2 regions of the Ramlibacter sp. JJN2-2R genome follow, and region 1 is predicted to be linked to the other one. Evidence: predicted binding sites of a transcription regulator. Region 1 holds the regulator's gene; the other holds the start of a gene.
What was found. Region 1 encodes HrcA, which represses chaperone genes, less so after heat shock. Its sites were predicted from a motif close to TTAGCACTCNNNNNNNNNGAGTGCTAA; they were not measured.
Positions count from the first base shown of each region.

Region 2: a site for HrcA is predicted at 12,448-12,474, ahead of groES (co-chaperone GroES). Genes of this name have one in related genera too.

Region 1 is NZ_CM173226.1:767,750-782,380, reverse strand. Features, by position in the region: gene AC3ANR_RS03890 (hypothetical protein) at 1-588, shown strand, start outside; gene AC3ANR_RS03885 (sensor domain-containing protein) at 604-3,042, opposite strand; gene AC3ANR_RS03880 (response regulator) at 3,204-3,617, shown strand; gene AC3ANR_RS03875 (putative bifunctional diguanylate cyclase/phosphodiesterase) at 3,631-5,520, opposite strand; tRNA gene AC3ANR_RS03870 (tRNA-Arg) at 5,739-5,815, opposite strand; gene AC3ANR_RS03865 (hypothetical protein) at 6,040-6,303, shown strand; gene AC3ANR_RS03860 (DUF1800 domain-containing protein) at 6,469-7,809, shown strand; gene AC3ANR_RS03855 (DUF1501 domain-containing protein) at 7,812-8,960, shown strand; tRNA gene AC3ANR_RS03850 (tRNA-Ile) at 9,112-9,188, opposite strand; gene hrcA (heat-inducible transcriptional repressor HrcA) at 9,237-10,244, opposite strand; gene AC3ANR_RS03840 (NAD kinase) at 10,289-11,182, shown strand; gene recN (DNA repair protein RecN) at 11,179-12,831, shown strand; gene rapZ (RNase adapter RapZ) at 12,828-13,712, shown strand; gene mutY (A/G-specific adenine glycosylase) at 13,709-14,631, opposite strand, start outside.
Region 2 is NZ_CM173226.1:548,943-563,573, forward strand. Features, by position in the region: gene AC3ANR_RS02755 (M20 aminoacylase family protein) at 1-1,169, shown strand, start outside; gene AC3ANR_RS02760 (ABC transporter substrate-binding protein) at 1,202-2,776, shown strand; gene AC3ANR_RS02765 (ABC transporter permease) at 2,827-3,738, shown strand; gene AC3ANR_RS02770 (ABC transporter ATP-binding protein) at 3,747-4,724, shown strand; gene AC3ANR_RS02775 (ABC transporter ATP-binding protein) at 4,721-5,731, shown strand; gene zwf (glucose-6-phosphate dehydrogenase) at 5,754-7,208, opposite strand; gene tal (transaldolase) at 7,327-8,274, shown strand; gene pgi (glucose-6-phosphate isomerase) at 8,277-9,827, shown strand; gene AC3ANR_RS02795 (DUF805 domain-containing protein) at 9,912-10,280, shown strand; gene groL (chaperonin GroEL) at 10,375-12,021, opposite strand; gene groES (co-chaperone GroES) at 12,061-12,351, opposite strand; gene AC3ANR_RS02810 (DUF11 domain-containing protein) at 12,940-13,929, shown strand; gene AC3ANR_RS02815 (hypothetical protein) at 13,949-14,455, shown strand.

The DNA of each region.
Region 1 (14,631 bases):
GTGGCCATGATGGCCGAAGTGCTGAACGCCCGGATGGAAAAGGGCATGCCCTCGCCCGCCGAGCTCGAGCGCAGCATCTCCAAGATGAACCGCCTGGCCCGCGACGGCGTGGCGGCCTGCCTGAAGGTGGCGGCCTGGATCTCGCCGTCCGAGGACGAGACGGTGCGCCTGCGCGACGGCGTGGACGAGTGCGTCTCCCTGCTTCGCAGCAGCTTCAATTTCCGGGGCTGCACGCTGGCCAACGAGGTGCCGGAATCCGAGTTCGAGGTCTCGCGCGTCGCGGCGCGCCACTTGGTCGCGGCCTCGCTGCTGTCGCTGGCCGACGCCGCGGCGGGACCGTGCGATCTGGTCATCACCGCGGAGATCTCGCCCGGCTTCGCCGTCCTCACCGTGCGCTGCACCCCTCGCAGCGCGGAGGAAGCGCTGGGGGTCGATGCGCTCCAGTCCAGCTACCGCGCGGTGGACTGGAACGACGTGCAGGCCCTGGCGCTGGCCGAGGGCATCGAGCTGTTCCGCACGCAGGACCAGATCGTCATGCGCATCCCGCGCATGGTCGCCAACTCGCCGCTGCAGATCGCGCCGCTCTGAGCGGCGCGCCCTGCGCTACGCCTCCGCCACCTCGGGCTGGCGGTCCATGAAGGCCTCCAGCTCGTCGATGGGCAGCGGGCGGCAGAACAGGTAGCCCTGGTACGAGTGGCAGCCCTGGCGCGCCAGGAAGGCGCGCTGCTCCTCGGTCTCCACGCCCTCGGCGATCACGTCCAGGTGCAGGCTCTGTGCCAGGCCGATCACCGTGCGCGCGATCGCCGCGTCGTTGGCGTCGGTCAGGATGTCCTTGACGAACTCGCGGTCGATCTTGAGCTGGTCCAGCGGCAGCCGCTTGAGGTAGGACAGCGACGAGTAGCCGATGCCGAAGTCGTCCAGCGAGAGCGAGACGCCCATGTCCTTCAGGCTGCCCATCTTGGCGATCGTCACGTCGATGCCGTCGGCCAGCAGGCTCTCGGTGAGCTCGAGCTTGAGCTTGTGCGGCTGGATGCCCCACTGCTCGATCGCCTGCATCACCTCGTCGACGAACTCCGGATGCCGGAACTGGCGGACGCTGACGTTGACCGCGATGCTCAGGTGGCGCCGGTCGGGCCGGCGCTCCCACTCGGCCAGCTGCGCGCAGGCGGCGTCGAGCACCCACCGGCCGATCGGGATGATGAGCGACGTCTCTTCGGCCGCCGGGATGAACTGGTCCGGCGGCACCAGCCCACGCTGCGGATGCACCCAGCGCAGCAGCGCCTCGACGCCGGTCATGCGACCGTCGGGGCCGACCTGCGGCTGGTAGTCGACGCGGAACTGGTTCTCGCGCCAGGCCTGGCGCAGGTCGGACGACAGGGCCGCGTTCGCGCTCACGACCGCCTGCATCTCGGGGTCGAAGAAGCACACGGTGTTGCGGCCGGCGCGCTTGGCCTGGTACATGGCCAGGTCCGCCTGCTTGAGCAGTTCGCTGACGGTGCGGTCGCGGTCGCTCGGGCCGAACAGCGTGACGCCGATGCTGCACGTGCTGTGGTGCAGGTAGCCCGGCAGCACGTACGGCTCGCCCAGCGCCGCCAGGATGCGCTCGGCCACGGCGCGGGCGCCCTTGGCCGGGTCGAGCGGCTTGTCGCCGCGGTTTTCGAGCAGGATCACGAACTCGTCGCCCCCGAGCCGCGCGACCGTGTCGCCCTTGGCCACGCAGGAGCGCAGCCGTTCGGCCACCAGCTGCAGCAGCATGTCGCCCTTCTGGTGCCCGAGGGTGTCGTTGAGCACCTTGAAGTTGTCGAGGTCGATGAACATCAGCGCGCCCTCGCGCGGGCGGGCCGGGTCGGCCAGGGCCGCATGCAGCCGGTCCATCAGCAGCTGGCGGTTGGGCAGCTTGGTCAGCGCGTCGTAGAAGGCCAGGTGCTGGATCTTCTCCTCGGCCAGCTTGCGTTCGGTGACGTCGCGGCCGACGGCGACCCAGTGGGTCAGCTTGCGCTCCTTGTCCCACACCGGCGAGACGTCCAGGTCCACCCAGTACGGCTCGCCGTTCTTCTTGTAGTTGATCAGGTCCACGCGCGCCGGCCGCCACTCCTCCAGCGCCGCGCGGATCTGGTCGAGCGCCCGGCGCTGGGTGTTGGGGCCCTGCAGGAAGCGCGGGCTGCGCCCCAGCACCTCGTCGCGGCTGTAGCCGGTGCGGCGCTCGAAGGCCTCGTTGACGAACACGATGCGCGGGCCGGGATCGCTGAAGGGTCCGGCCTCGGTGATGATGACGATGTCGTTCAGGCGCGAAATGCTGCCTTCCAGCAGGCGCAGCTGCTCCTGCGAACGGCGGCGGGCCGTGACGTCGCAGAAGTGCACGGCCATGCCGCCGGCGAAGGGCACGGCGCGCGCCTCGAACCAGCGGGCCAGCCGGGCGTCGAGTTCCTCGAACTCCAGCCGCTTGCCGGCGGCGCAGGCGGCTCGGAACTGCTCCTCCAGGCGCAGGCGAACGATCTTCTGGAACGAGTTCCACAGCCGGCGCCCCAGCAGTTGCGTGCTGTCGCCGCCGAGCAGCCGCTCGGCCTGCTCGTTGAGGTAGGTGTACTGGCCGTTGCTGTCGACGGTGGCGAAGGCGTCCTCGCTGCCCAGTGCGGCGCCCATGCGCAGCAGCGTGCCGGGCCGCCCGCGCGGCGCGATCTCCTGCATCGCGCCCTGGACGACCACGATCGCGCCGCCCTCGTCGCGCACGGCCTGGCCCAGTGCCCGGACCCAGGCCCGGCGGCCGTCGAGGCGCAGGATCTGCACTTCCTGGTCGAAGGGCTCGCCCCGGCTGGCGCAGGCATGGACGAGCCCGGCCAGCTTGTCCCGGTCCTCGGGCGCCAGGTGCTGGAAGGGGTCGGCCTTGGGCGAGTAGCCGGCCGGCGCGCCGTGGATGGCGGCGAGGCGGTCGGACCACCGCGCCTGCCCGCTGGCGACGTCGAATCGCCACACGCCGAGCGAAGCGGCCTGCTCGAGCATGGAGACGAGACTGGCGTCCTGCGCCGTGTCGGTGGAATGCATCAGTGAACGGAAGCGATGTGCGCGCAGGCGCGCAGCTGATGGTAAGGCGGATGCGCATGCGCCCGGGTAGGCAGCGTCCTACCGCAGTTCGGGCACCCTTCCCGACGGGACACAGCAGGGCCGCGCATAGAGTCTTAACGCCTGAAACCCGTGTTTACGCCCTGCCCGTGCCACCCTGCCTGCGCGCCTTCGTCGTCGAGGACAACGCGACCATCCGGGAGAACCTGGTGGGGACGCTGGAGGAACTCACGTGCGTGAAGGTCGTGGGCGACTGCGCCGCCGAGGACGACGCGCAGCAGTGGCTGTCGGACGCCAGGAACACCTGGGACCTGGTGATCGTGGACCTGTTTCTCAAGCGCGGCAGCGGCCTGAGCCTGCTGCAGCACATCCCGCGGCGCAGCCCGAACCAGCGCATCGTCGTCTTCAGCAATTACGTCAATGCCAGCGTGCGCAAGCGCTGCGCCCAGATGGGCGTGGACGCCGTGTTCGACAAGTCGACGGAAATCGACGCGCTGGTGGACTATTGCGCGCGGCGCTGCGCGCAGGTCGCGGCCAGCCAGCCCGCCAGGGCCTGAGCCGGCGCGGCGCTCAGCCGAGCGAACCACCACGGCGCAGCATCAGCGCGAGCTGCTCGGCCGGCACCGGCTCGCTGTAGAGAAAGCCTTGCGCCAGATCGCAGCGCAGGGCCTGCAGTTCCCAGGCCTGCTCGCGCGTCTCGACGCCCTCGGCGACCACCTTCAGGCTCAGGTTGCGCGCCAGGTTGATGCAGGTACCGACGATGCCGCGGTAGGCCGGGTCGGTGGCGATCTTCTTGATGAACGAGCGGTCGATCTTCACCTCGTCCACCGGCAGCGTGACGATGTAGGCCAGCGACGAATAGCCCGTGCCGAAGTCGTCGATCGCCACCGGAATGCCAAGTGCGCGCACCTGCGTCAGCACGTCGATCGCCTGCTCCATGTTGCCGATCAGCACGCTCTCGGTGACTTCGATGCCCAGGGCACCGGCGTGACCGCCGATGGCGGACAGCGCCTCCCCGAGGTGACGAACCAGCTGGCCGTGGCGAAGCTGCGCGGCCGCCACGTTCACGGCGATGCGCGGCGCCGCGAGCCCGGCCGAGTTCCAGCGCTTCCAGTCCGCCGCGGCGCGCAGCATGATGTGGCGGCCCACCTCGCGGATGAGGCCGGTCGATTCCAGCGCGGGCACGAATTCGGACGGCGGCACGATGCCGCGCTCCGGGTGCATCCAGCGGATGAGCGCTTCCACGCCCTGGATCCGGCCGGTGGCCACGTCGACCTTGGGCTGGTAGTAGTTGACGAACTCGTTGCGCTCGAGCGCGGCGCGCAGCTGCGGCTCCAGGCGGTAGTGCGCGCTCGCAGCGGCATCGACCGACTTGTCGAAGAACGCCGCCGGCTCGTCGCGCTCGATGGCCAGCTGCAGCGCCGCGTCGGCGGCGTTGACCACCTCGTCGAGGGTGCGGCCGTGCTGGGGGAACGACGCGAAGCCCAGATGGACGGGGCACACCAGCGTCAGCCCGTTCACCGCATACGGCGCCTGCAGTTGCGCGGACAGGCGCGGCGCCTGCGTGCGCGCGAACGCGTCGGCGTCCACGTCGGGAAAGAACAGGATGAAGAGGCCCCGCTTGATGCGGCCGATGAAGGCCTCGCCGTCGGCCAGTTCGCGCAGGCGCGCGGCCGTCTGCGTGATCATGGCGTCGGCGATGCGGAAGCCATGCGCGGAATTGATGTGGCTGAGCGCCTTCAGGCGCACGAAGCAGACCACGCCGCGGCTGGGCTTGGCGGCCTCGAACTGGCCTTCGAAGTGCAGCCAGTTCGGCAGCCCCGTGAGCCGGTCGGTCTGGGTGGCGATGCGCAGTTCGCGCCGCAGGCTCAGCTGGGAGCACACGGTGCGCGCCAGGGTCTCCAGCATCGCCCGCTGGGACGCCGACAGGCTGCGCGGGCGCGAATCCATGATGCACAGCGTGCCGACGGCGGCCCCCGAACGCGTGCGCAGCGGCACGCCGGCATAGAAGGCCACCGGCTCGGCGCCGGCGCCGTGCAAGGTCGGGTCGAACCAGGGCAGCAGGGCCGTGTCCTCGACCTCCAGCACCGCCTCGTCCGTCAGGATGGCCCGCGCGCACAGCCCCTGGTCGCGATCCACCGCACCGACGGGGATGCCCACCCGGGCCTTGTAGACCTGCCGGGCGGCGTCGACGAAGCTCACGGCCGCCATCGGCGCCTCGCAGACCCGGGCCGCCAGTTCGACCAGGGCCTGGCACTCGTGGTCGGCGGCGGCGTCCAGCAGGTTGAACTCGCGCAGCGCGCCCAGCCGGTCCGCCTCGTCGGCGGGCACGGGGGCCGTCGACTGCACCAGCGCCAGTTGCCCCGGCGGTGGCGCATACAAGGTGCGGGCCGGAATGCGCGGCACGGAACGGGCCGGGCGTTCGAGTGCCCGGCGCAGCAACGGCGCGAGATCCATCATGGCTGCCTCCTGTTCCACCGTCCGGCCGGCGCGCGAGGCGGGGTCGCCCACAAGCAGGCGCGCACGGCAAACGTAAGGAAACTTTTCATCGGCGAGGCCAATGTAAGTAGGCGGCTCAGCCGTTGGCTGTCATCCGTTCAGCGGTCCCGTTGTAGGACGCCATTGACAGCGCGACCATGAAAAAAGGCCAGTGCGGAGAGCACTGGCCTTTTGTCGTTTGGTGCGGCTGGCAGGATTCGAACCCACGACCCCTTGGTTCGTAGCCAAGTACTCTATCCAACTGAGCTACAGCCGCGAAGCCTGCGAGTATAGCAGCACCCGGACGGGTTTCCCGCCAGCCCGACCTCCCGGACCCCCATTTTCCGCAGCCGATCGGCCGAAACCGGCAGGAAACCCCATTCCGCCCTGGCCCGGCGCCCCGAATCGCAGGCGTCAAACGGGCTCGCCGCACCCGCAACGATCGGACACCCGTGCCCGCCGGTGTATTCCTAGAGTGGTCCGGAACCAGGAGAAATCACCATGACGACTGCCAAAGGGCACCTGAAGCTCACCGGCGACACCCACCTGCCGGACGCGGAATCGGACCTGGACCTGGAGGAAGGCACCTCGGGCCTGGCCGCCCTGGCGCGCGAGCGCCACCAGCCCGGCCGTGCGGCCGTCCGGCACGGCGGCGTGCTGCGGGCGCAGGAATGGGAGGACCCACGCGGTGCCGCCGCGGCGGCGGCCAAGGCGGGCCTGACGCTGGTCGCCTGCTGGCTGGTGGTGAAGCTGCTTCGGCGCTGAACGCGCGCGCGCTGGTAGCGCACGGACAGGCTGGGATCGACGTCGCCTCGCATGCGGGTGCCAGCCGCATCCGCCATTCGCCGGTCAAGCGAACCCCGACGCCTTCACAAGCCGTTAACGCTGCGGACAAGAGCGGCGTGCGGTTCGCACGGAACAATTCCGCCCATGACGCCCTCCGCCCTTGCCCTGAACCGCTTCGGCCTCGGCGCCCGGCCGAACGATGCGCCACCGGCCGACCCGCAGCACTGGCTGCTTGCGCAGCTGGATGCCTACGAGCCGCTGCCCGCGGCTTGGAAGCCGCTGCCGCGGACCGCCGCGCTCGTGGACATCTGGAACCACATGCAGCGCTCGGTGCGGCAAGCGCCCGAAGGCCAGCGAAGCGGCATCCGTGAGGCGTACCTGCGCGAAGGCAGCAGGGAGTACCGGGCGGCAGTCGGCGCGCGAACCACCAGCGCGATGCAGACTCGCACGCCCTTCGTCGAGCGGCTGGTGCACTTCTGGTCCAACCACTTCGCGGTGTCCGTTGACAAGCTGCTCATCGTCGGCCTGGCGGGCAGCTTCGAGGCGGACGCCATCCGGCCCAACGTGCTGGGCCGTTTTGAGGACCTGCTGCTCGCCGTGGTGCGGCACCCGGCGATGCTGCTCTACCTCGACCAGGCGCAATCGACCGGCCCGGGAAGCAAGATGGGCTCGCGCGGCCGGGGCCTGAACGAGAACCTCGCGCGCGAGATTCTGGAACTCCACACGCTCGGCGTGCGCAGCGGCTACACGCAGGAGGACGTGACGGAATTCGCGCGAGCGCTGACCGGCTGGACACTGCCCGGCGATGCGGGAACCAGCGGCGGCGCCACCTTCCGTTTCGTGGCTGCGCTGCACGAGCCCGGCACGCGCACCATCCTCGGAAAAACGTATCCAGACGGGGGCGAAGAGCAGGCGCGCGCCGTTATCCACGACCTCGTGACCGCGTCGTCCACGGCGCTTCACGTCGCGCGCAAGCTCGCGCGCCACTTCGTGGCGGACGATCCGCCGGAAGCGCTCGTGCAGCGCCTCGCCGATACCTTCGCACGGACCGGCGGCGACCTGCCAAGCGTCTACCGCGAATTGGTCGCGGCGCCGGAGGCGTGGAAGGCGCCCGGCGCGAAGTTCAAGTCTCCCTGGGAGTGGGCGATCTCCAGCCTGCGCGCTATGGGTCGACAGGCGATGGAGCCGGGGCAAGCTGCGAGTTTGATGACCCAACTGGGCCAACCGGTGTGGCGGCCCGGCTCACCGGCCGGCTACAGCGACAGGGCCACGGCCTGGGCTGCGCCCGATGCGCTCATGCGGCGCGTGGAGGTCGCGCAGCGGCTCGCGCAAGAGGCGGGCGACGCTCTGGATGCACGTCGCCTTGCGCCGCGCGTGCTGCCCGGTTCGTTGAGTGACGCCACGGCAGGCGCCATCGGGCGTGCAGAAAGTGGCGGCACTGCGCTCGCGCTGCTGCTCGTTTCCCCGGAATTCCTGAGGAGATGAGAATGAGCCTGGATCGACGCAGCTTCCTGGGCGCCGCCACGCTGGTGGCCGCACCGCAGGTGCTCTTCGCGCAAGCCGCAACGGAGCGGCGCTTCGTCTTCATCATCCAACGCGGCGCCGCCGACGGCTTGAACACGGTGATTCCCTACGCGGAGCCTGCCTATGCGCGCCTGCGTGGCGCCCTGGCCATCGACCCGACGGCGGCGATGAAGCTGGACGGCACCTTCGCGCTGCATCCCGCGCTGCCGAGGCTTCGAGAGCTCTACGCGGCCGGGGAAGCCGGCTTCCTGCACGCCGTCGCCTCGCCGTATCGAGATCGCTCGCACTTCGATGGGCAGAACGTGCTCGAAACAGGCGGCAAGTCGCCGTACCAGTTGAAGGACGGCTGGATGAACCGCCTGCTGGGACTGCTGCCGCGCAGCGGCAAGGAAGCAATTGCGTTCTCGCCTGCGGTGCCGCTGGCGCTGCTTGGCGCGGTTGAGGTGACGACCTATGCACCGTCCACATTGCCGGAAGCCAGCGAAGACCTGCTGATGCGCGTGGAGCAGCTCTATGCCCGCGATGGCCAACTGCATGCGCTGTGGGCTTCGGCGCTCGAAGCCCGTGGCATGGCCGGCGAAAGGATGGGCGGCGGCACGAACCGGCAGGATGCCGCTGCGCTGGGCCGGCTCGCCGCCCGCTTCCTCGCGCGCGCCGACGGCCCGCGCATAGCGATGATCGAAACCGGTGGCTGGGATACGCACAGCGGGCAGAACGCGCGTCTCGCCGCGCAGCTGCGCAGACTCGACAATCTCCTCGGCGCGCTGCGGGACGGAATGGGCGCCGCTTGGTCGCAGACCGTGGTGCTTGTGGCGACCGAGTTCGGACGCACCGTGGCGATCAACGGCACGGGCGGCACCGACCACGGCACCGCCTCAGCTGCCATGGTGATCGGCGGGCCGGTGCACGGCGGCCGCATCCTCACGGACTGGCCCGGCCTCGCGCCCGGCAACCTGTTCGAGGGGCGCGACCTCCGGCCCACCATGGCGCTGGACACGTTGATCGCTTCGGTGTGCGCCGAAACGTTCAGGCTGGACCCGGAGCGCACGGCGCGTGTGCTGTTCCCCGATGCGGGCCGAGGCCAGGGCGTGCAGCCGCTGCTGCGCACCTAGATGACGAGCACCCGCCCGCAATGCGACGCACTGTTGTTGGGGCGGCTGCGTCGGGGCATGGAAGAAGTGGCCAGTGAAGTGTCCGGGTGAGTTGAACACCGACGTCACCGGCGGACCGCACGCGAAGCCCTGCAAAGGCCCGTCTTGAAACTGGTAGGGCGTGCTGGACTTGAACCAGCGACCAAGGGATTATGAGTCCCCTGCTCTGACCAACTGAGCTAACGCCCCGGCCAGTGGGCGATTGTAGAGAGCGCCGTGTCCGCTCCGGCGCGGGCCTCAGGGCTTCTGGTGGCTCAGCGCGTTGGTAACCAGGCGGGAGGTGATGTCCACGATCTGGATCATCCGGTCGTAGGGCATGCGGGTGGGGCCGATCACGCCCAGCGTGCCGACCACCTGCCCGTCGACCTCGTAGGGCGCGCTCACGACCGACAGCTCCTCGAACGGCACCACCTGGCTCTCGCCGCCGATGAAAATGCGCACGCCCTCGGCCTGGCTGGAGATGTCGAGCAGGCGCATCAGCTGGGTCTTCTGCTCGAACAGCTCGAACGCCTTGCGCAGGTGCGTCATGTCGCTGGAGAAGTCGGAGACGGCCAGCAGGTTGCGCTCGCCGGAGATCACGACCTCGCCCTGCGCCTGGTCCATCGCCTCCGAGCTGGCGTCCACGGCGGTCTGCATCAGCTGCGCGATCTCGCCGCGCAGCTGCTCGACCTCGCCCTTGAGCCGCTCGCGCACCTGCTCGATGGCCAGACCGGCGTAGTGGGCGTTGAGGTAGTTGGCCGCCTCGACCAGCTGCGATTGGGTGTAGTCGGCCGCGGTGAACACCACCCGGTTCTGCACGTCCCCGTCGGGCGAGACGATGATGACCAGGAAGCGGCGCTCGGACAGCCGCAGGAACTCGATGTGGCGAAAGACCGACGTGCGCCGCGGCGCCATCACCACGCCGACGAACTGCGACAGGTTCGACAGCAGCTGCGCCGCGTTGGCGATCACGCGCTGCGGCTGGTCGGGCGGCAGGCTCGGCGCGGTGAACTGCTCGCGCTGCACCGTGAGCATGGTGTCCACGAACAGGCGGTAGCCGCGGGCCGTGGGAATGCGTCCGGCGGACGTGTGGGGGCTGGCGATCAGACCCAGGTCTTCCAGGTCCGACATCACGTTGCGGATGGTGGCGGGGGACAGCTCGAGACCCGACGCGCGCGAGAGGGTGCGGGACCCGACCGGCTGTCCCTCGGCGATGTAGCGCTCGACCAGCGCTTTCAACAACAACTTGGCACGGTCATCGAGCATAGGGCGCAGGCTTTGCAGTCATTTTAATGATGTAATTTGTGTCAATGAAGATCCTGTTCCGCCAGGTTGCGCTGATCGGCAAATACCACGTGGCCGGCGGGGCCGCGGCGGCCAGCAGCCGCGCGGCGCTGGAGGACATCGCCCGCTTCCTGACGGCCGAGGGCTGCGACGTGGTCATCGAGCATGACACGGCCGCCACCTCGGGCATCACGGGTTACCCCGTGCTCGACGTGGCCGGCATCGGCGCCCAGTGCGACCTCGGGCTGGTGGTCGGCGGCGACGGCACCATGCTGGGCATCGGGCGCCAGCTCGCCAGCTTCGGGGTGCCGCTGGTGGGCATCAACCAGGGCCGGCTCGGCTTCATCACCGACATTCCCCTGGACAGCTACCGGCAGGTTCTGGCGCCCATGCTGCGCGGCGAATACGAGGAAGACCGCCGCACCTTGATGCAGGCCTGCGTCATGCGCGACGCCGACTGCGTCTTCAAGGCCCTGGCCATGAACGACGTCGTCGTCAACCGCGGCGCCACCTCCGGCATGGTCGAACTGCGGGTCGAGGTCGACGGCCATTTCGTCGCCAACCAGCGCGCCGACGGCCTGATCGTCGCCACGCCCACGGGGTCGACCGCGTACGCGCTGTCCGCCGGCGGCCCCCTGCTCCACCCGGCCAATCCCGCCGTGGTGCTCGTGCCGATCGCGCCGCACACGCTGTCCAACCGGCCGATCGTGCTGCCCGACAGCGGCGAGATCGCGATCGAGCTGGTCGCCGGCCGCGATGCCAGCGCCAACTTCGACATGCAATCGCTCGCCTCGCTGCTGCATGGCGACCGCATCCTGGTGCGCCGCTCGGAACACCAGGCGCGGTTCCTGCACCCCAAGGGCTGGAGCTACTACGACACGCTGCGCAAGAAGTTGCACTGGTACGAGGGGGGAACATGAGCCTCAAGCGCATCACCCTGCGTGATTTCGTCATCGTCCGCGAACTGGAACTCGACCTGGCCGACGGCTTCACCGTCCTGACCGGTGAAACCGGCGCCGGCAAGTCGATCCTGGTCGACGCCCTGCAGCTGGCGCTGGGCGCCCGCGCCGACGCCAGCGTCGTGCGCGAAGGCGCCGCGCGGGCGGACATCGGGGCCGAGTTCGACGCCGTGCCGCAGCTGGCCGGCTGGCTGGACGAGGCCGGCTTCGAGGCCGGCGACACGCTGCTCCTGCGGCGCAGCATCGACCCGCAGGGCAAGAGCCGCGCCTGGATCAACGGCAGCCCGGCCACCGCCACGCAGCTGCGGGAGCTGGGCGAGCGGCTGGTGGACATCCACGGCCAGCATGCCTGGCAAAGCCTCACCCGGCCGGACGCGGTGCGCGACCTGCTGGACGCCTACGCCGGCGTCTCCACCGGGCCGCTGCAGCAGCACTGGCAGTCCTGGCGGGCGGCCCAGAAGCAGCTGGCCGACGCGCGCGCCGCGCAGGACACCCTGCAGCGCGAGCGCGAGCGCCTCACCTGGCAGATCGGCGAGGTGGACAAGCTGGCGCCCGGCCCGGACGAATGGGACGAGCTGAACGCGAGCCACACGCGCCTGTCGCATGCGCAGGCGCTGCTCGATGCCGCCCGCGCCGCCCTCGAGTCGCTCGAGGGCGAGGACAGCGGCGCGACCTCGCTGCTCACGCGCGCCCACGACGCACTGCAGGCGCAGGAGCACCTGGAGCCGGACTTCCGCTCGGCCCTGGAGGTGCTGGGCTCCAGCCTGGCACAGGCGGAAGACGCGGCCCACTCGCTGCACGCCTACCTGCGCAAGACCGACCCCGATCCGCACCGGCTGGCCGAGCTGGACGAGCGCATGGCCCTGTGGCTCTCGCTCGCCCGGCGCTACAAGCGCACCCCGGCCGAACTGCCGGCCCTGCTGGCGGGCTGGAGGGAGGAACTGGCGCGCCTGGACGCCGCGGCCGACCTCGCCGCCCTGGAGGCCGCCGAGAAGAAGCAGTCGCATGCGTACCTGGCCGCCGCCACGGCGCTGTCGAAGGCGCGCGCCAAGGCCGCGCCGCAGCTGGCCAAGGCCATCACCCAGGCCATGCAGGGCCTGGGCATGCAGGGCGGCCGCTTCGAGGTGTCGATCGAGGCGCTGCCCCAGCCCGGCGCGGCCGGCGTGGACGACATCGCCTTCCTGGTGGCCGGCCACCCCGGTGCGACGCCGCGGCCGGTGGGCAAGGTCGCCTCCGGCGGCGAGCTCTCGCGCATCGCACTGGCCATCGCCGTCACCACCAGCCAGCTGGGCGCGGCGCAGACCCTCATCTTCGACGAGGTGGACGCGGGCGTGGGCGGCGCCGTGGCCGAGACCGTGGGCCGGCTGATGAAGCAGCTGGGCCGCGACCGGCAGGTCCTCGCGGTCACCCACCTGCCGCAGGTGGCCGCCTGCGCCGACCACCACCTGGTGGTGGCCAAGCAGAGCAGCCGATCGGGAACGAGCAGTTCGGTCCAGCCGGTCGAAGGCGAGCAGCGAGTGGCTGAAGTGGCGCGCATGCTCGGCGGCGAACGCCTCTCGGGCACCACCCTGGCGCACGCCAAGGAAATGCTGGGCAGCGGGGCCGCATGAGCCTCGACCTCGTCCTGATCACCGGCATGTCCGGCTCGGGCAAGTCGGTCGCGCTGCGCGCGCTCGAGGACGCGGGCTACTACTGCGTCGACAACCTGCCGCCGGAGCTGCTGCAGGCGTTCGTCGAACTGGAGCAGGCCAACGAGGGCAAGCACGTCGCCATCGCCATGGACGTGCGCAGCGCGACGTCGCTGCCGCGCGTGCCCGCCCAGTTGCGCGAGCTGCGCGCACGGGGCGTCAGCATCCGCTCGCTGTTCCTGGACGCCACCACCGACACGCTGGTGCGCCGCTTCTCGGAGACGCGCCGGCGCCACCCGCTGTCGCGGCAGGACGCCGCCGAGCACGAGAGCGATCCGCTGCTGCGCCAGCACGCACTGGTGGACGCGATCGAGCTCGAACGCGAACTGCTGGCCGACCTGCGCGAGCAGGCCCACGTCATCGACAGCAGCACCATCCGTCCCGCGCAGCTGCAGGCGCAGGTGAAAGCGCTGCTGTCGGCCCCGGCCAGCCAGATCACGCTGGTGTTCGAGTCGTTCGCCTTCAAGCGCGGCATCCCGGTCGATGCCGACTACGTGTTCGACGTGCGGATGCTGCCCAACCCGCATTACGAACCCGCGCTGCGCGACCTCACCGGTCTGGACCGCCCCGTGGCCGACTTCCTGGCCGCCCAGCCCGGCGTGGAGCGCATGTCCGCCGACATCGAACGCTTCCTGCAGCAGTGGCTGGAGCCGCTGGCCCAGGACCACCGCAGCTACGTCACGGTGGCCATCGGCTGCACCGGCGGCCAGCACCGGTCGGTGTACCTGGTGGAGCGGCTGGCACGCGCCTTCGGCGGCCGCTGGACCACCCTGCGGCGCCACCGCGAACTCGAACGCAGCTAGGCGTCCAGCAGGCGCCGCACCGGCGTGGGCAGGCCGAGCGAGCGCCACTGGTCCGGCTTGAACCACGCGCCCTCCCGGTCCGGCAGGCAGTCGCCGTGGACCGCCGCGCGCACCGGGTGCAGGTGCAGGTCCTTGTGGGTCAGCACGTGCGTGAATGCGGGCTCGTCGCTGGCGGCGGCGCGCTCGCGCGCCGACAGGGCCCGGGCCAGCGCCTCGCGCGACTCGAACAGCGGCAGGCAGTACAGCCCCGCCCACACGCCCGGCACGGGGCGCTTTTCCAGCCAGACGGCGCCGTCGCTGGCCTCGGCACGCAGCAGCCAGAGCGACTGCGCCGTGCGCTTGAGCTTGCGCGTGCGCACCGGGTAGCGCTCGGGGTTGCCTTCCGCGCGCGCGCGGCACAGGTCGCGCAGGGGGCACAGCAGGCAGCTGGGGTTGCGGGCCAGGCAGACGGTGGCGCCCAGGTCCATCAGGCCTTGCGTGTAGGCCGGCATGTCGGCCGCATCGGCAGGCAGCAGGTCCGTCGCGCGGCTCCACAGCGCCCGCTCGGCGGCCGTGCCGGCCAGGTCGTCGCCGAAGGCCAGCGCGCGGGCCAGCACGCGCTTGACGTTGCCGTCGAGGATGGCGGCCCGCTCGCCGAAGCAGAACGCCGCGATGGCGGCGGCGGTGGAGCGGCCGATGCCGGGCAGTTGCTGCAGTTCGGCGCTGGTGCGGGGAAATTCGCCGCCGTGCCGCGCCACCACGTCCTGCGCGCAGCGGTGCAGGTTGCGCGCGCGGCTGTAGTAGCCCAGCCCGCTCCACAACCCGAGCACGTCGTCCAGCGGCGCCGCCGCCAGGGCGGCCACGTCCGGGAAGCGCTGCAGGAACCGCTCGAAGTAGCCCAGCACGACCGACACCTGCGTCTGCTGCAGCATGATCTCGG
Region 2 (14,631 bases), 220 kb from region 1:
TCACGAGGTTCCACCCGGACCTCACCGCCTTCCGGCGCGACCTGCACGCCCACCCCGAGCTGGGCTTCGAGGAGGTCTACACGGCCGGGCGCGTGCGCGAGGCGCTCAGGCTGTGCGGCGTCGACGAGATCCACACCGGCATCGGCAAGACGGGCGTGGTGGGAGTGATCCGCGGTCGCAGCACCGCGAGCGGGCGCCTGGTCGGCCTGCGGGCGGACATGGACGCGCTGACCATGACGGAGACCAACGAATTCGCGTGGCGTTCGGCCAAGGCCGGGATGATGCACGGCTGCGGGCACGACGGCCACACCGCGATGCTCGTCGGCGCGGCCCGCTACCTGGCCGAGACGCGCAACTTCGACGGCACGGCCGTCGTCATCTTCCAGCCCGGCGAAGAGGGCTTCGCCGGCGCCAAGGCCATGATCGAGGACGGCCTGTTCGACCGCTTCCCGGTCGAGGCCGTCTATGGCATGCACAACTGGCCGGGCCTCAAGCCCGGCACCATCGGCCTGAACTCCGGTGCCATGATGGCCGCGGCCGACAAGGTCACCATCGAGGTCACCGGCAAGGGCGGCCACGGGGCGCACCCCTACCTCGCGGTGGACCCGGTGCTGGTCGCCGCGCACATCATCACGGCGGCGCAGTCCGTCGTCTCGCGCAACGTGCGGCCCATCGACGGCGCGGTGGTCAGCCTGTGCGCCATGCAGGCCGGCGACGTGCACGCGATGAGCGTCATTCCGGGCAAGGCCGTGCTGGTCGGCACCGTGCGCACGTTCACCTCCGATGTGCAGGAGCTGGTGGAGCGCCGCCTCACCGAACTGTGCAGCGCCGTGGCGCTCGGTTTCGGGGCCACGGCGGTGGTCCGCTACGAGCGCGTCTATCCGGCCACGACCAACAGCGCCAGGGAGGCGTCGTTCGCGGCCGACGTGGCCGAATCCCTGGTCGGCGCCGACCACGTCATCCGCGACCTGGAGCCCAGCATGGGGGCCGAGGACTTCTCCTTCATGCTGCAGGTCAAGCCCGGCGCCTACCTGCGCATCGGCCAGGGCGGCGAGGGCAGCTGCATGCTGCACAACAGCCGCTACGACTTCAACGACGACATCCTTCCCCTGGGCTCGGCCTTGCACGCCGGCCTGATCGAACAGGCCCTGCCGCTCGCGGCGGCCTGAACTGCGTGAACCGCTCATCCAAGGAGCCATCGATGACAAGCAAGAACCACCTGCTGTACGCCGCCATCCTCTGCGCCTTCGCCGCCACGGCCGGCGCCCAGACGGTGCGCGTCGCCAACCAGGGCGACGCCCTGTCCATGGACCCGCACTCGCTGAACGAGACCGTCCAGCTGAGCGTGACGAGCAACGTGTACGAGCCGCTGATCAACCGCAACAAGGACCTGTCGCTCGCGCCGGCGCTGGCCACCTCGTGGAAGCAGGTGTCGCCCACCGTGTGGCGGTTCGAGCTGCGCAAGAACGTGCAGTTCCATGACGGCAAGCCGTTCACCGCGGACGACGTGATCTTCTCGCTGGCCCGCACCCAGGTGGACGGGTCGGACATGAAGAGCAACACGAACGACATCAAGGAAGTTCGCAAGGTCAACGACTTCGCGATCGACATCGAGACCAAGGCGCCGTTCCCCATCCTGCCCGACCAGCTCACCAGCACCTACATCATGAGCAAGCGCTGGTGCGAGGAGAACCAGGCCACCAAGCCGGTGGACCGCCGCAAGGGCATCGAGAACGCCGCCTCCTTCCGCGCCAACGGCACCGGCCCGTACCGCCTGCGCGAGCGCCAGCCGAACGTGCGCACCACCTTCGTGCGCAACGGCAACTACTGGGGCAAGATCGAAGGCAACGTGCAGGAAGTGGTGTTCACGCCGATCGGCAACGACGCCACCCGCGTCGCCGCGCTGCTGTCCGGCGAGATCGACGTGATGGAGCCCGTGCCGGTGCAGGACATCGAGCGGGTCAACGCCTCGGCGAACGCGAAGGCACTGGTCGCGCCCGAGCTGCGCACCATCTTCCTCGGCATGGACCAGAAGCGCGACGAGCTGCTCTACTCGAGCGTGAAGGGCAAGAACCCGTTCAAGGACAAGCGAGTGCGCCAGGCCTTCTACCAGGCCATCGACATCGAGGGCATCCGAAAGACCGTGATGCGCAACGCCTCGCTGCCCACGGCCCTGATGATCGGCCCGGGCGTCAACGGTTTCGCCCAGGACCAGAACAAGCGCCTGCCCTACGACCCCGACGCCGCCAAGAAGCTGCTGGCCGAGGCCGGCTATCCGCAGGGCTTCGAGGTGACGATGAACTGCCCGAACGATCGCTACGTCAACGACGCGCGCATCTGCCAGGCGGTGGCGGGCAACCTCGCGCGCATCGGCGTCAAGATCAACCTGGCCGCCGAGACCAAGGGCACGTACTTCCCCAAGATCCTGCGCCGCGACACCAGCTTCTACATGCTCGGCTGGACGCCCACCACGTACGACGCGCACAACGCGATGAATGCGCTGATGGCCTGCCCGGACGACAAGGGCGCCGGCCAGTTCAACCTCGGGAGCTACTGCAACGCCGAGTTCGACAAGCTCACGCGCGCCGTGCAGTCCGAAACCGACAAGGCCAAGCGCCTGGCGATGATCAAGCAGGCGTTCCAGATCCACAGCGACGACATCGGCCACATCCCGCTGCACCAGCAGTCGCTCGCCTGGGGTGTCAGCAAGAAGGTCAAGGTGGTCCAGCGCGGCGACAACTACCTCGACTTCAAGTGGATCTCGGTCCAGAAGTAATCCGTTGATCCGGGGCCGCCCCACGCGGGTGGCCCCCAGTTCCTTTCCTGATGAGACATACGCTCGCCCGCTGGTTCGACAGCGACATCGGCTACAGCTTCCGCACCTCGCCCGTGGCGATCGCCGCGGCCGCCGTCGCGCTCCTGTGCGTGTTCGGCGCCGTGTTCGCCAACTGGGTCGCCCCGCACAACCCGTTCGATCTCACCACGCTCGTGCTGTCCGACGCGCGCCTGCCCCCCGCCTGGTCGGAGGGCGGCAGCGCCAGGTACCTGCTCGGCACCGACGACCAGGGGCGAGACATCCTGTCGGCCCTGATGTTCGGCGCGCGCATCTCGCTTGTGGTGGGCATCGCGTCGGTGCTGCTGTCGATGGTGCTCGGCGTCGCGCTCGGCCTGCTGGCCGGCTTCCAGGGCGGCTGGATCGATGCCTTCCTGATGCGCCTGTGCGACGTGATGCTCAGTTTTCCCCCCATCCTGGTCGCGCTGCTCATCGCCGGCGTGGGCCGGGCGTTGTTTCCCAACGCGCACAACACGGTGGCCTTCGGCGTGCTGATCATCGCGATCACGCTCACCGGCTGGGTGCAGTACGCGCGCACGGTGCGGGGCTCGACGCTGGTCGAGCGCAACAAGGAGTACGTGCAGGCCGCGCGCGTCACGGGTGTCGCGCCGATGCGCATCATGGTGCGCCACGTGCTGCCGAACGTGACGGGCCCGGTGCTGGTGCTGGCGACCATCCACGTGGCCACGGCCATCATCACCGAGGCGACGCTGTCGTTCCTGGGCGTCGGCGTGCCGCCGACCCAGCCCTCGCTGGGCACGCTGATCCGGGTGGGCAACGACTACCTGTTCTCGGGTGAGTGGTGGATCACCGTCTTTCCCGGCGTGATGCTGGTCCTGATCGCCCTGTCGGTGAACCTGCTGGGCGACTGGCTGCGCGACGCGCTCAACCCGCGGCTGCGCTGAAGGTGACCATGGCCTTGCTCGAAGTCCGCAACCTCGTGGTCGAATTCCCCGGCCGGCGCGGCACGCTGCGCGCGCTGGACGACATCTCGTTTTCCATCGCGCCCGGTGAAGTGCTGGGCGTCGTCGGCGAGTCGGGTGCGGGCAAGAGCCTGACCGGCGCGTCCATCATCGGCCTGCTGGAGCCGCCGGGCCGCATCGCCTCCGGCCAGATCCTGCTGGAGGGCCAGCGCATCGACAACCTTCCGCACGAGCAGATGCGGCACGTGCGCGGCCGGCGCATCGGCGCGATCTTCCAGGACCCGCTCACGTCGCTGAACCCGCTGTACACCATCGGCCGGCAGCTCGTGGAGACCATCCGGACGCACCTGGCCGTCGATGCCGGCGAGGCGCGACGCCGGGCGATTAGCCTGCTGGAGGACACCGGCATCCCGGCCGCGGCCGAGCGCATCGACCACTACCCGCACCAGTTCTCCGGCGGCATGCGCCAGCGGGTGGTCATCGCCCTGGCGCTGGCCGCCGAGCCCAAGCTGATCGTGGCCGACGAGCCGACCACGGCGCTGGACGTGTCCATCCAGGCGCAGATCATCCAGCTGCTCAAGCGCATCTGCCGCGAACGCGGCGCCGCCGTCATGCTGATCACGCACGACATGGGGGTGATCGCCGAGACCTGCGACCGCGTCGCCGTCATGTATGCGGGCCGGGTGGCCGAGATCGGCCCCGTGCACGAGGTCATCAACCAGCCGGCGCATCCCTACACCATGGGGCTGATGGCCTCGATCCCCGACATGGAGAGCGACCGCGAGCGGCTGAACCAGATCGACGGCGCCATGCCGCGCCTGAACGCCATCCCGCCCGGGTGCGCCTACAACCCGCGCTGCCCGCGCGTGTTCGACCGCTGCCGCCGCGAGCGGCCCGACCTGCTCGACGCCGGCGCCACGCGCGCCGCTTGCTGGCTGCACGACGCCGCCGCGGGGAGGCTCGCATGAGCGCCACGCCCGGCAAGCCGCCACTGGTGCAGGCGCATGACCTGGCCAAGACGTTCGACGTCTCGCCGCCCTGGCTCAACCGCGTGATCGAGCGCAAGCCGCGCCAGCTGCTGCGCGCCGTCGACGGCGTGAGCTTCGAGATCGAGCAAGGGCAGACGCTGGCCCTGGTGGGCGAGTCGGGGTGCGGCAAGAGCACCGTCGCTCGCCTGCTGGTCGGGCTGTACGAGCCCACGCGCGGCGGCCTGACCTTCGACGGCATCGACGCGCACGCCGCCTTCCGCGGAGGCGAAGGGCGCAAGCTGCGCCGGCGCATCCAGATGATCTTCCAGGACCCGTACGCCAGCCTGAATCCGCGCTGGACGGTGGAGGACATCGTCGCCGAGCCGCTGCGCGAGCACGGCATCCTGGCCTCGACCGCCGAGTTGCGCGACCGGGTCGGTGAGCTGCTGCAGAACGTGGGCCTGTCGCCGCTGGACATGGTCAAGTACCCGCACCAGTTTTCCGGCGGCCAGCGCCAGCGCATCTCCATCGCCCGCGCGCTGGCCACCCAGCCGGAGTTCCTGGTCGCCGACGAGCCGACCAGCGCGCTGGACGTGAGCGTGCAGGCACAGGTGCTGAACATCATGAAGGACCTGCAGCGCCGCCAGGGCCTGACGTACCTGTTCATCTCGCACAACCTGGCAGTCGTGCGGCACGTGAGCGACCAGGTGGGGGTGATGTACCTGGGCCGCCTGGTGGAGCTGGCAGGCAAGCACCAGCTGTTCGGACAGCCGCGCCACCCCTACACGCGCATGCTGCTCGATGCGATCCCGAAGATGCACGACACGGGGCGCGCGCGCACGCCGGTGCAGGGCGAGGTGCCCAACCCGCTGAATCCGCCCGCGGGCTGCGCCTTCAACCCACGCTGTCCGCACGCGAACGAGCGGTGCCGCGTCGAGCGGCCCCAGCTGCTGTCCATCGGCGGCATCCGCGTCGCCTGCCACGCGGTGGAGGAGGGGCGGATCTGACCGCCCCCGGCGCCGCGGCCGCCTACTGCTCCTCGCTCCAGCAGAAGCCGTCGCGCGCGATCATCGCGCTCGCGGCACTGGGGCCCCAGCTGCCGGCGGCGTAGGGGCGCAGGCCGACGTCGTTGCCCTGCCAGGCGTGCAGGACCGGCTCGACCCATCGCCACGCGGCCTCCTGTTCGTCACTGCGCACGAACAGGTTGAGCCGGCCGTCGATCACGTCCAGCAACAGCCGTTCGTAGGCGCCCACGCGCTCGGAGCCGAAGCGCTTGTCGAAATCGAGGTTCAGGTGCACCGGGGTGAGCGACTGCACGTGGCGGCGGTTCTCCTGGCCCTGCGCCAGCAGGTGCAGCTCCAGCCCGTCGCGGGGCTGCAGGTTGATCACCAGCCGGTTGGCCGCGCCCAGCGGGGTGCGGAAGATCGCATGCGGCGCGGGACGGAAATTCACCACGATGTGCGCGTCGCGCGAGGCCAGCCGCTTGCCGGTGCGGATGTAGAACGGCACGCCGGCCCAGCGCCAGTTGGCGATCTCGGTGCGCAGGGCCACGAAGGTCTCGGTGCAGCTGTCGGCGGCCACCCCCGGCTCCTCACGGTAGCCGGGAACGTGCGAGCCGGCCACCGTGCCCGGGCCGTACTGGCCGCGCACGGCATGCTGGCCCAGCGTCTCCGACGTCCAGGGCTGCAGCGAGCGCAACACCTTGAGCTTCTCGTCGCGGATGGCGTCGGCGTCGGAGCTGATGGGCGGCTCCATCGCCAGCGCGCACACCAGCTGCAACGCGTGGTTCTGCACCATGTCGCGCAGCGCGCCCGTGCTGTCGTAGAAGGCGCCGCGCTTTTCCACGCCCAGGTCCTCGGCGATGGTGACCTGGATGTTGGCGATCGTCTCGCGGCGCCACAGCGGCTCGAACAGCGCGTTGCCGAACCGCAGCGCGAACAGGTTCTGCACCGACGGCTTGCCCAGGTAGTGGTCGATGCGGAACACCTGGTTCTCGGCAAAGACGCGCCGGACGGTCTCGTTGATCTCGCGGTTGGACGCCAGGTCGTGGCCGAGGGGCTTTTCCAGCACGATGCGCGTCTGCGGCGTGTTCATGCCGGCCGCGGCGAGCTGCTCGCACACGGTCGTGAACAGGCTGGGCGCGGTGGCCAGGTACATGACCACCACGTCGGCGTTGCGCTCGGCCAGCCGGGTCTTCAGCCGCGCGTAGTCGTCGGGCCTGGACAGGTCCAGGCGCTGGAAATGCAGCAGCCGCGCGAAGCGGTCGAACTCGTCCGGTGTCGGGCGCTTGGACAGCTCGACGTGCGTGAAGCGCTGCTGGATCAGTTCACGGTAGCGGTCGTCGGACAGGTCGTCGCGGGCGATGCCCAGGATGCGGCTGTCCGCCGGCAGGGTGCCGTGGCGGAACGCCTGGAACAAGGCCGGCATCAGCTTGCGCCAGGCGAGGTCGCCGGTGCCGCCGAAGAGGACGAGATCGAAACTCATGGGATGGTCGGAAGGCAAACAGCCGTCTACTGTAATGGGCCGCGCGGGCGGCAGCCGGCCCATCCGGATGGGCCGGGCAGATGCCGATGAGCAAATCGCGCGCCGATAATCGTCGGCCATGAACCAACTCGAGGCGCTCAAGCAGTACACGACGGTGGTGGCGGACACCGGCGACTTCCGGCAGCTGGCGCAGTTCCAGCCGCGCGACGCGACGACCAACCCGTCGCTCATCCTGAAGGCGGTGCAAAAGCCCGACTACGCGCCGCTGCTGAAGGACACGATGAGCCGCTTTCGCGGCAAGCCGCTGGACGAGACCATGGACCGGCTGCTGGTGCGCTTCGGCCGCGAGATCCTGTCGCTCATCCCGGGCCGCGTCTCGACCGAGGTCGACGCGCGCCTGAGCTTCGACACCAGCGCGACGATCGCGCGGGCCGAGCGGATCATCGAGCTGTACCAGGCCGAAGGCGTGCCGATCGACCGCGTGCTGGTCAAGGTCGCCTCGACCTGGGAAGGGATCCAGGCGGCCGAGCATCTGGAGCGGCGCGGCATCCACACCAACCTCACCCTGCTGTTCTCGTTCTGCCAGGCGGTGGCCTGCGGGCAGGCGAAGGTGCAGCTGATCTCGCCCTTCGTGGGCCGCATCTACGACTGGTACAAGAAGACGGCCGGGAGCGGCTGGAACGAGGCAGCGAACGCCGGCGCCGACGACCCCGGGGTGCGATCCGTGCGCCAGATCTACCTGCACTACAAGCACTTCGGCATCCGCACCGAGGTGATGGGCGCCAGCTTTCGCAACACCCGCCAGATCCTCGCGCTGGCCGGCTGCGACCTGCTCACCATCAGCCCCGAACTGCTGGCCCAATTGGCGGCCAGCGACGCGCCGGTGCAGCGGGCGCTGGATCCGGCGCACGCGCGCCAGCTGCAGCTCGAGCCCGTCAACTACGACGAGGCGGCCTTCCGCTACGCGCTGAACGAGGACGCGATGGCCACGGAGAAGCTCGCCGAGGGGATCCGCGCCTTTGCCGCCGATGCGGTCAAGCTCGAGCAACTGATGAAGGAGGCCTGAGCATGCCGGGCAGTCAACACCGCCGCTGCGACGAGGCGCCGGCCTGGTCCGCATTGCAGCGGCATTTCGAGGCGCAGGGCGCCGCCTTCGATGCGCGCACGGCGCTGCGTGACGATCCCGCGCGCGTGCAGCGCTTCAGCCAGGAAGCCGCGGGCGTCTTCGCGGACCTGTCGAAGAACCGGATCGGCCCCGACACCGAAGACCTGCTGCTGCAGCTGGCGCGCGAGTGCGGCGTCGAGGCGCAGCGCGACGCGATGTTCGCCGGCGAGGCGATCAACAACACCGAGCGCCGGGCGGTCATGCACTTCCTGCTGCGCGCGCCCCGGGGCGCGCGGGGCCCGGCCGCCGAACTGGCGAAGGTGCACGAGACGCTCGATGCGATGCTGGCCTTCGCCGAGCAGGTGCGGTCGGATGCGCAGATCACCGACGTGGTGAACATCGGCATCGGCGGCTCGGACCTCGGCCCGCAGATGGCCGTCCTGGCCCTGGACGCGTTCGTCGCGCCGGGTCGGCGGTTCCACTTCGTCTCCAACATCGACGGCCACGAGCTCGCGGGCGTGCTGCGCGGCCTGCGGCCGCAGAACACGCTGTTCCTGGTCGCCTCCAAGACCTTCACCACGCTGGAGACGATGACCAATGCGCGCTCGGCGCGCGAGTGGTTCCTTGCCCAGGGCGGCACCGACGTGGCGCGGCACTTCGCCGCGCTCACGACCAACGTGCAGGCCGCGGCCGAATTCGGCATTGAGCGCACGTTCGGCTTCTGGGACTGGGTGGGCGGGCGCTACTCGATGTGGTCGGCCATCGGCCTGCCCATCGCCATCGCAATCGGGGCCGACGGCTTCCGGCAGCTGCTGGCCGGCGCGCATGCGATGGACAAACATTTCCGCACCACGCCGCCCGAGTCGAACCTGCCGCTGCGGCTGGCGCTGCTCGACATCTGGTACCGCGATTTCCACGGCTTCGCCAGCCGCAGCGTCGCGCCGTACCACAGCGCCTTGCGCCGCCTGCCCGCCTACCTGCAGCAGCTGGAGATGGAGAGCAACGGCAAACGCGTGGACCGCAATGGGCGCGAGGTGGCGTACGGCACCTCGCCCGTGGTGTGGGGCGAACCCGGCACCAACGGCCAGCACGCGTACTTCCAGATGCTGCACCAGGGCACGGACGTCGTGCCCGTCGAGTTCATCGCCGTCAAGCGCCCCGAGCACTCGCTCGCCGGGCACCACCCGCAACTGCTGGCCAACGTGCTGGCCCAGGCCCAGGCGCTCATGCAGGGCCAGCAGGACCCAGGTGGGCACAAGCACTTTCCGGGCAACCGCCCGAGCACGATGCTGGTGCTGGAGCGGCTGGACCCGCGCAGCCTGGGCGCGCTGATCGCGCTGTACGAGCACCGCGTGTTCTGCGCCGGCGCGATCTGGGGCATCAACAGCTTCGACCAGTGGGGCGTCGAGCTGGGCAAGGTGCTGGCCAAGGAGCTGGCGCCGCGGCTGGCGTCGGGCGACACCCAGGGGCTCGATCCGTCGACGGCGGCCCTGGTGCGGCGCCTGGCCGGCTGATCGGCGACGGGCGCCGGCCCTTTCGCCCAGCTCGTCCTTGGACCTATCATCCGCCTCGGGCCCTCCGGCCCGAGAGGAGATCCAATGGAAGAGTTCCAGCAAGCCGTCAAGACCTGCTTCAACAAGTACGCCGACTTCACCGGGCGCGCCGCCCGCCCGGAGTTCTGGTGGTTCTTTGCGCTGCAGGTGGGCGTCTACCTCGTGGGCAGCATGATCCACGGCCTCGTCTACCTCGTCGCCATGCTCGCCCTGCTGCTGCCGGCCATCGCCGTCGGCGTGCGCCGCCTGCACGACACGGGCAAGAGCGGCTGGTTCATGCTGCTGGGACTGATCCCGGTGGTGGGCCTGATCCTGCTGTATTTCATGGCGCAGCCCGGCCAGCCCCAGGACAACGCGTACGGCGCCGTGCCCAGCGGCGCCGGCCAGCCGGCGCTCGCGCCCGGCCAGCAGTAACAGCGGGCAGGCACGCCAAGAAAAAAGGCCGGGAGATCCCGGCCTTTTTTCTTGTCGACGGGCGAGGGTGCGGCTGCACCCTCCCGGCGCGGACTTACATGTCCATGCCGCCCATGCCGCCCATGCCACCCATGCCGCCACCGGGCATCGCGGGCGCTTCTTCCTTCGGCGCCTCGGCGACCATCGCTTCGGTGGTCAGCATCAGCGACGCGACGGACGCGGCGTTCTGCAGCGCGGTGCGGGTCACCTTGGTCGGGTCGAGAATGCCCATCTCGATCATGTCGCCGTAGGTGTCGTTGGCGGCGTTGAAGCCGTAGTTGCCCTTGCCGGCCAGCACGGCGTTCACCACGACGGAGGCTTCGCCACCGGCGTTGTAGACGATCTCGCGCAGCGGGGCTTCGATCGCCTTGAGCACCAGCTTGATGCCGGCGTCCTGGTCGGCGTTGTCGCCCTTGATGGTGCCGGCAGCCTGCTTGGCGCGCAGCAGCGCGACGCCACCGCCGGCCACGATGCCTTCTTCCACGGCAGCGCGGGTGGCGTGCAGCGCGTCTTCCACGCGGGCCTTCTTTTCCTTCATCTCGACTTCGGTCGCAGCGCCGACCTTGATCACGGCAACACCGCCGGCCAGCTTGGCCACGCGTTCCTGCAGCTTCTCGCGGTCGTAGTCGCTGGTGGCTTCCTCGATCTGGACGCGGATCTGCTTGACCCGTGCCTCGATGTCGCCAGCGGCGCCGGCGCCGTCGATGATGGTGGTGTTTTCCTTGCCCACTTCAATGCGCTTGGCCTGGCCCAGGTCGGCCAGGGTCACCTTCTCGAGCGTCAGGCCCACTTCCTCGGCGATCACCTTGCCGCCGGTCAGGATGGCGATGTCTTCCAGCATCGCCTTGCGACGGTCACCGAAGCCGGGCGCCTTGACGGCCACGACCTTCAGGATGCCGCGGATGGTGTTGACCACCAGGGTCGCCAGGGCCTCGCCCTCGACTTCCTCGGCCACGATCAGCAGCGGACGGCCGGCCTTGGCCACCTGCTCCAGCGTGGGCAGCAGGTCGCGGATGTTGCTGATCTTCTTGTCGAACAGCAGCACGAACGGGTTCTCGAGGAGAGCCGACTGCTTCTCGGGGTTGTTGATGAAGTAGGGCGACAGGTAGCCGCGGTCGAACTGCATGCCTTCGACGACGTCCAGCTCGTTGTTCAGGCTCTTGCCGTCCTCGACGGTGATCACGCCTTCCTTGCCGACCTTGTCCATCGCGTCGGCGATGATCTTGCCGATCGACTCGTCGCTGTTGGCCGAGATCGAGCCGACCTGGGCGATCTCCTTGGAGGTCGTGGTGGGCTTGGAGGCCTTCTTCAGCTGCTCGGTCAGGGCCAGGACGGCCTTGTCGATGCCGCGCTTGAGGTCCATCGGGTTCATGCCGGCGGCCACGTACTTCATGCCTTCGCGCACGATGGCCTGGGCCAGCACGGTGGCGGTGGTGGTGCCGTCACCGGCGTTGTCGCTGGTCTTGGAAGCGACTTCCTTGACCATCTGGGCGCCCATGTTCTGGAGCTTGTCCTTGAGCTCGATCTCCTTGGCCACGGACACGCCGTCCTTGGTCACGGTGGGGGCGCCGAAGGAGCGCTCGAGCACCACGTTGCGGCCCTTCGGGCCCAGGGTCACCTTGACCGCGTTGGCCAGGATGTTCACGCCTTCGACCATGCGGGCGCGGGCGTCGCCGCCGAACACTACGTCTTTTGCTGCCATTTCAATGACTCCGATTCGATTGATGAGGGGATGAAGGGATCAGCGCTCGACGACCGCGAACAGGTCGTCTTCCTTCATGACCAGCAGTTCGTCGCCATCGACCTTGACGGTCTGGCCGCTGTACTTGCCGAACAGGACGCGATCGCCCACCTTGACGTTCAGGGCCATCAGTTCGCCCTTGTCGCTCTTGCGGCCCGGGCCGACGGCCAGGACCTCGCCCTGGTCGGGCTTCTCGGCGGCGTTGTCGGGGATCACGATGCCCGAGGCCGTCTTGGTTTCGTTCTCGAGGCGCTTGACGATCACGCGATCGTGCAGGGGGCGAAGTTTCATTGCATCTCCTTGTCGTGAAACTCGATGGACATCAAAAAGCGCCAAACGAGTCGGCGCTTCGGAAAACCGATGGAGGCGGAGCCGTCAGCTCGGCTGCTAGCACTCATCTCCAGGGAGTGCTAATGATAGGGCATCGCTTGTCGGTTTCAAGCCCCCTGGAGCGTCGGACGCGCCGCACAGCCGGGCGCGGGCGGATCGCCCAACGGTCAGCCCATCAGGACGAATGGCATACCAAAGTCAGCTTCCACTGGAGTCCGAACGTTACGATATGTATCTTTCAACAGATAAACGTAACAAGACTCGGTAGAAACCCAGGGGGGAACGTAACGGCTGCGCAACACTTTCGTGCGCCAGGCCACGCGACCCGCTGAGTTGCCGGCAGCAAACGCGCTCGACGGTTGAGCCGCTGGCCCTAGGGTGGATTACTCGCCGTAACGCGACCGTAGTAATTATCTCCCGCCACCGGCGTGGAGGGCGCAGCTGATCCGAGTCCGTACGTGCAGTACCGCCCCGCGACGCGGGCTGGAAACGACGGGGCTTGGCGGGGTGAGGCAGCAGAAGTGGGCGGTTCGGAAGGCGGCGGCGCGGATGGTGCGCTGGCTGCCGGCATTGCCGCTGCTGGCCCTCTTGCTGCTGGCGCCGCCGGCACGCGCGGCAGGCACGGCCGCCGGCACGGTCATCCCGAACACGGCCGTCATCTCCTATGTCTACGCGGGCCGTCCCGCGACCCAGTACGCCAGTGCCAACCCGGTCGTCGTGGCCAAGGTGCTCTCGGTGCGCACGACCTGGCAGGACAGCACGGCGACGCCGGTCAACTCGCCGGACGCACTGCGCCCATTGGCCTTCGTGGTCACCAACACGGGCAACGGGACCGACACGTTCGTGCTCTCGCGCGACAACGCCCTCGCCGGCGACCAGTTCAACCCCACCGACCCGCCTGCCGGCGCCATCTGGATCGAAAGCGGCGCGCAGCCCGGCTTCCAGGCCAGCGGCCCGAATGCCGACATCCCCTATGTCGCCGGCGCGAACGACCTCGTGCTCGGGGTCGACGCCAGCCGCACCGTCTACCTGGCCAGCACGATTCCCGCCGGATTCGTGACCGGGGCGACCGCCAACGTCGCATTGCTCGCCCGGTCGGCCAGCGTGGCGCCGGGCACGGCGGCCGGCACCCCGATCGGCGCCCAGAACGGCGTTGCCATCGTCGCCGGCGCGGGCGGAGGGCGTTCGTCCGCGACCGGCACCTACCTGGTGACCGTCGTGGCCGTCGGCATCACCAAGTCGGTCGCCGCCGTCGTCGATCCGGCCGGCGGCACGCGCGTGATGCCGGGCGCCGTGCTCACGTACCGCCTGCTGGTGACGGCCGCCGGAAGCGGCACCGCCACCGGCATCACCGTCACCGACCCGCTGCCCGCCCAGCTCACCTACGTGCCGGGAAGCATCACCGTCGACGGCGTGGCCCGCACCGACGCGGCCGACGCCGACGACAGCAGTTTTTCCGCCAACACGGTCCAGACCGTCTTTCCCGCCCTCACCGCGCCGCAAAGCCGCGCGATCGAGTTCAAAGCCACCGTCAACTGATCCCCACCAAGGAGTTCCCATGCGAACCGTCATTTCCTCCCTGCTCCTCGCGCTCGCCGTCACCGGCGGCGCCGCAACAGCCCACGCCCAGCAACAGCCGGCCAAGCCGGGCAGCGTGGAGCTGCGCAACGTCGCCGAAATCGAGATCACGACCCGGACCGCGGACGGCAAGGTCGACAAGAAGCGCGTGCCCGCCGACAAGGCCGAGCCGGGCGCCGAGGTGATCTACACGTCCACCTTCAAGAACATCGGCAACAAGCCCGCCGGCAGCATCGTCATCGTCAATCCGGTGCCGGCGAACACCACGCTGGTGGGCGGGAGCGCGTTCGGCGACAACGCCGACATCACGTTCTCGGCGGACGGCGGCAAGACCTGGGCACCGGCCGACAAGCTCAAGGTGCGCGGCGCCGACGGCAAGGACCGCCCCGCCGGACTCACCGAATTCACCCACCTGCGCTGGAGCTACCGGGGCGAACTGCCGGTCGGCCAGCAGTCGAGCGTGGGCTTTCGCGTGAAGGTCAATTGAGCAGCGCGTCGTGAGCGCACGCACTTCCCACCGAGCCAGCCACGGCCCCGCCGCGGAGGGCCCTTGGCGCCGGGGCGGCTGCGGACCGCCGCACGGCAGCCGAACGTCCGCCACCGCGCCGGCGTTCGCCAGTCCGATCTCCGAGTCCCCTCGACAAACCAACCATGGATCCCACA